Antarctobacter heliothermus: one gene and its partner. The protein of the gene in region 2 interacts with the protein of the main gene of each other region in a pairwise test. Links are inferred from orthologs where the notes say so. Each region holds a gene or a part of one and is shown on either strand. Other genes may lie near its edges.

Region 1 (2,825 bases), 280 kb from region 2 along the record:
TCGGTTTGAAGCTCGCCGATCTTGAACAGGCTTGCGGCGAAAGCTATCTCGTTCAGGACGCCCGGTTCGTTGTTTGCAAAGCGGCCTTTCTTGATTGCGCGGTGGGTTTTGATGCCTTTCAGTGTGTTCTTCGCGGCGGTCCTTTTTCGGACGCTTCGTTTGGTCTGAGAAGCTTTTTCAGCGCCGCGTGATCCGCTTCGATGCGGTTGTTTAGGTGCTTCCGATCGATATGGCGGATCCGATCATCAGGCCCGTTCCCGAAATTCATCTCTTCGATCGCCTTCGCATAGCTGTGGGCCTTGTCCGTCACAATTGTGACCGGATGGTAGCACCACCGGCCTTTCACTCGCACATAGGTCTCGCAGACGTGCCATTGCAAACCGCGCCAGGACCGATGCTGACCGTAGGCGCGTTTGCGCAGTTCCGGCCCAAACTTCTGGACCCAACGGTAGATCGTCGCAGCATCAACCGTGATCCCACGTCCAGCCAAAAGATCACGCATATCGCGGTAGGAGGGCGGCTAACGACAATACCGGCGCACCGCCAACAAGAAAACATCTTTCGGGAAACGGTGTTGTTTGAACGGATCTCGACGCGACATTTGGCTCCCCTTCTGAAAATGCTCTATGCCTCACATTTCGACTGAGCCAGCGCAACAGAGCCTTCCGAGGCATTTTCACAGGCCTCGCACCAACACATCCTGTCCCCATGACGCATATCGCTCATTCATCGGTGGGGGGGCGCGAATTCCAACAAACCTTAGCGATGCCGCGCCGCAGCGCGACGATTTTTCGTCATGTATGGCATTTTTCCGTTGCCGTATGAGCGATTCTCGTCGTACCTGTTGAGCAGGGAGGCCAACACATGAGCGAATCTCAGCGTCACGAGACGATTGCACAGCTTTTGACCGAACGCGCCTTTGCTTCGGCGAAGGAATTGCAGCTTATGTTCAAGGTCTCTGCCGCCACCATCCGGCGCGATATCGACAAGCTCGACGAGGCCGGTCTTGCCCAAAAGGTTCATGGCGGCATTGCCGCGCTGGACGGCGCAACACGCCCGCGCGCCGTCTCACTGCCCTTCATCGAAAATCGGGACATCGCGGTTGAGGCAAAAACCGCTATCGCCCATGAGGCGGGCAAGCTGGTGCGCGATGGCAGCCTGATCATCGTGCATGGCGGCTCGACCTGTTTCCGTTTTGGCCAGCACATCGCCAATCGCAACGTGCGTGTCTTCACCAATTCGATGCCGCTGGCCGGGTATCTGTCTGAACACGGCACCTGCCAGCTGACAGTGGGCGGCGGCGACCTGCACCGAGAGCCGGGCATTCTGTACGACCCCGCGCGCGGCAGTTACGAATTCTACGCGTCGCAATTTTTTGTTGGCGCGCTTGGGGTTGGGACGGACGGCCTGCTGGAAAGCCACCCGCTGTTGGTGCGCTTTATCAATGACATGTGCGACCTGTCGAATGAGATCGTGGTGTTGGTCGACAGCCGCAAGTTCCGCGAACGCCCACCCAAGCTGGCGCTGCCGTTTTCCCGCGTGACGCGCCTGATCACCGATGACGGGCTCAGCGACCGCGACGCCGCGATGCTGAACGACCAAGGGGTGACCTTTACCGTGGCTCAGACCAAAGCGGGCGCTGCATGACACCGCTGCTGGAAATGCGCGAGATTTCAAAGACCTTTGGCCCGGTCAAGGCGCTGTCGGGCGTTTCGCTGACCGCCTTTCCGGGCGAGGTCCACGCCCTTATGGGCGAAAACGGCGCTGGGAAATCGACGCTGATGAAGGTGTTGTCGGGTGCCTATGTCGCCGATCCCGGCGGCGAGGTTCTGGTGGACGGCCAACCTATTCCCACCGGCGACCCGAAACAGGCGCGCGGGCGTGGCATCGCCGTGATCTATCAGGAACTGTCGCTATCGCCCAACCTGAGCGTGGCCGAGAATGTCTTTCTGGGGCGCGAACCGTCGCGCTCTGGCTTTATCAGCCGCGCCAGCATGGCCGCGCGCACGCAGCCGGTGCTGGACCGGCTGGGCATCGACTTTACCCCCGCGACCCGCGTCGGCAGCCTGTCACTGGGCGAACGGCAACTGGTCGAGATCGCCCGCGCCATGGCCTCTGATGCACGCATCATCGTGATGGACGAGCCTACGACCTCTCTGTCCAGCCGCGAGACGGAACGCCTGTTTCAGGTCATCGAGGGGCTGACCGCACAGGGGATCGCGGTGATCTATATCAGCCACCGTATGGACGAAATCTATCGTCTGGCGGACCGCTGTTCGGTGCTGCGCGACGGTGCCTATGTCGGCACGCTGGACAAGGAACAACTGAACGCCCGCACGCTGGTGTCCATGATGGTCGGGCGCGACCTGTCGACCTTTTACACCAAGGACCACGTCGCCCATGATGACGCCCGCCATGTGGTGATGCGGGTCGAGGGCATGTCTGACGGCCGCCTGGTCAAGGATTGCACCTTTGAGGTCCATGAGGGTGAGGTGCTGGGCTTGTCCGGCCTCGTCGGGTCCGGGCGCACCGAACTGGCGCGTCTGATCTACGGCGCGGACCCGGCCACCGCTGGCACCGTCACGCTAAACGGCACTAAAGTCACTCCGCGCAGCCCGCGCGAGGCGTTGCGCCACGGCATCGTCTACCTGACCGAGGATCGCAAGGCGCTGGGTCTGTTTCTGGACATGACCATCGCGCAGAACATCTCGACCTGCGTGCATGAACGCGACGCGCATCGCGGCGGTTTTCTGAACTTTCGCGCACAGGCGGACCGCGCCGCCAATGCAATCCGCGAGTTGGGGGTCAAGACGCCTTCGGCCCGG
Region 2 (3,019 bases):
GGGGCGCGGCTGCCGTCGCCGAAGAACGTGGGCGCTCAGGGGGCCGAACTTGACGGTCCAGCGCCGGATCGTCTCATACGAAACGTCCACGCCACGTGCCAGCATCATCTCCTGGACCTCGCGCAGGCTCAAGTTGAACCGGACGCAGAGCCAGACAACATGAGCAATGATCCGGGGCGGAAACCAAGGGCGTTTGTAGCTGATTATCTCTGTCTGCATCGGCATCGCCTAAGACGAGATCAATGAATCAGCAACCTCAGGCCCGTTAATGTGACAACACCCTCGGAACGCCGATGCTGGTGGGGCCGCACCTGGGGGTGGTTTTGGCTTTGTTCATCACGATCCCCTACGGCAAGTTCGTGCATGGCATCTATCGCTTCGTAGTGCTCGGGCGTCATGTCGAGGAACGCAAAAAAGGGCCGAAAGTGCACCGTCAGCCCTTTTATCAATCTGTCATAGCGTTTATCGGCCAGTGATCACCAATGCATCCAAGGCTTCGACCTTGTCGTCGAGGCACCACAGCGGATTGACCTCAAGTGCACGCAGATCCGGGCCTAGCGACAGAGCGGCCTGCGCGACGGCGTGAATGGCTCGCGCTGCTGCAGGGATATCGACCCTTGGTCCGCCCCGCGCCCCGTCCAGCAGTGGGCTCGCACGCAGTGAGCGCAGCATGTCTTCGACGTCGGATGTAGTGCAGGGCAGGACGCGCAGACCGACATCTTTGAATGTTTCGATCCATATTCCGCCTAGACCGGTGGCCAGTGTCGGCCCAAAGGTCGGATCGACGGTGATGCCTGCGTAGAGCTCGACCCCTCGGGGGCGCATTGGGCTGACCAGCACGCCTTCGACGGATGTGCAAGCGGCGGTTCGGCCTGCTTGAGCAACGGACTCGTATGCGGAACGCACAGCTTCTGGCGTTGCAAGGTTCAGCGCGACGCCGCCGATGTCGGATTTATGGGCGATTTCTGCGGCACAGATTTTCAGTACGACCGGATAGCCGAGCTGCTCTGCCGCGGCGACGGCCTCGTCGGAGCTGTGCACGAGAACGGCGGGAACCAACGGGACGCCGCTGGCCTCCAGCACTGCCCGGCCCGCATGTTCGGACCAAGGCCCGTCGCGGCCTTCTGTGAGATAGGGCCCCGTCTGTGGCGCTGCGAAAGTCCCCACAGCGCGGGCGGCGTCGCGTGCCGTGTTCCAACGGATGGCGTGGCCGATCGCGGTTAGGCCTAGATCGATCCCGCCCAGAATGAAGATGCCGTTGGTCTCAAAAAGCGTTCTGGCGAAAGGTCCGACTTCAAGGCACGACAGGCTGACGGGGCACACCGGTACCGGCGCGCTGTCCATCATGTCGCGGACGTGCGCCATGCGCGCGGTCTGTTTTTTGGCCTCGGTCGGTTCTGGTTCAAACTGCGGGACCACGTTGAACCCGAGGTAAAAAACAAAGTCGATGCCGGGATCGCGGCTGACGATTTCGGCCACCACGTCCATCGGAACGGCGGCGGTACCGGTCTTACGGGCGGTGTCGACCGCGGCCGTGTCCAGCGGGTTTTGGACAGTTGCAAAGCCGGGCAGGTAGTCGCGTAGCGCCTGTTGAGTCTCGGGCGAAAATTCCGGCATGTCGATGCCTTCGTCCGAAGCGCGGTCCGCGATGATGTCGCAGGCACCGCCGGATGCGGTGACGGCGGCCATGCGGCGGCCCTTCAATTGGACGCCGCTAGCGAAGAGCCCGGCGGTGATGATCAGTTCCTCGATGCTACGCACACGGGCGACACCGGCCTGTTTGAGCGCGGCATTGGCCACGGCCTCGTCGCCGGCCACAGCGCCAGTATGGGCCAGCGCAGACCGTTGCCCCGCCTCTGTCCGCCCGGCCTTGAGCACGACAATCGCCTTGCCCGCGAGCAGAGCGCGCCGCGCAAGGTCCAAAAAGCGCGCGCCGTCGCGAAACTGTTCCACGAAAAGTGCGATGACGCGCGTGTCCTTGTCAGCGATCAGGTATTCGACGACGTCTGATGTGTCTGTGACGGCTTCGTTTCCCATGCAGATGAGTTTGGACAGTCCGATGCCGTGGGCACGGGCGAATTTGAACATCACCGTGGCCAAGGCACCGCTTTGAAGGACCACTGCGACAGGGCCGGCCTTTGTGCCTGCGGGAATATCCTGACCATAGGCCGATACCCCGTCAGAGACATTCACGAAACCTGGACAATTCGGACCTAGCACGGTGATGCCGTGGGCGGCGGCAAATTTGGTCAGCTCGGATTGACGTTCGTGATCGCCGGCCTCGCCGAAGCCGGCGGCGATGATCACCGCATGGCGGATCCCGACGCTGGCTGCATCCTCCAGGACGCCGGGCACGGCATCTGTGGGAGCCGCAATATAGACAAGGTCGACAGGCTCCGTCAGGTCCCGCAGGGTGCGGATGCAAGGCAGGCCAAATACGGTTTCGCGCTTGGGATTGACCGGCACGACCCGGCCGGCAAAGCCGGTGGCCGTGAGGTTGCGGAACACATTCCGCCCCCAATACGAATTTTCAGAGGCGCCGACCACAGCGATGCTGCGGGGCGAAAAAAAACCGTCTAGACCCGGCGCAAGTCCGGGCATGACAGGGTTGGTCAGTTCGGTCATGGCCGGATATCCTGTGAAGCCTGAAAGGGAAGGTCAGCCCGCAACGGGGCGGAATTTTGGCAAGGTCACATCGTCGGTGACAGCGTCGTAGACGATCTCGACCGGCATACCGATGCGAACATCCTGCGGGGCCGGGGTGACGTCGATGATGTTGGACATCATGCGGCAGCCCTCCTCAAGCTCGACCAAGGCGACCACGTAGGGGCAGTCCTGCTTGAAGTTGCGGTTGCCGGTCTTTTCCACGATCGTCATCGTATAGATGGTGCCGCGCCCGGAAACCGGTTTCCAGGTGAGTGCGCGCGACCCGCATGCGGGGCAGTGCGCGCGGGGGTAGAACAGGAACTGATTGCAGTCTTCGCAGCATTGCACCTCGACCGCTTTGCGCCTCAGGCTG

The links.
Region 1: the proteins of ANTHELSMS3_RS24050 (region 2) and ANTHELSMS3_RS22585 interact in binary tests that used the Escherichia coli proteins (3 or more experiments, as listed by UniProt). The link is inferred for Antarctobacter heliothermus from one-to-one orthologs.

The regions. Positions count from the first base shown.
Region 1 is NZ_CP022541.1:22,220-25,044, reverse strand. Bases 1-2,755 are described here. They hold ANTHELSMS3_RS22585 (DeoR/GlpR family DNA-binding transcription regulator), read left to right. Parts: upstream 1-864; coding sequence 865-1,647; downstream 1,648-2,755. Other genes in these bases: ANTHELSMS3_RS22580 (sugar ABC transporter ATP-binding protein), read left to right, coding at 1,644-2,755. Also shown: more of ANTHELSMS3_RS22580, read left to right, coding at 2,756-2,825. UniProt on the Escherichia coli protein: Represses ulaG and the ulaABCDEF operon. Two ulaR binding sites have been identified in each promoter.
Region 2 is NZ_CP022541.1:304,966-307,984, forward strand. What follows is about bases 45-2,993. They hold ANTHELSMS3_RS24050 (acetate--CoA ligase family protein), read right to left. Parts: upstream 2,626-2,993; coding sequence 463-2,625; downstream 45-462. Other genes in these bases: ANTHELSMS3_RS24055 (Zn-ribbon domain-containing OB-fold protein), read right to left, coding at 2,659-2,993. Outside these bases: more of ANTHELSMS3_RS24055, read right to left, coding at 2,994-3,019. UniProt on the Escherichia coli protein: Catalyzes the acetyl-CoA-dependent acetylation of lysine residues of a large number of target proteins. Acetylates RNase R in exponential phase cells and RNase II.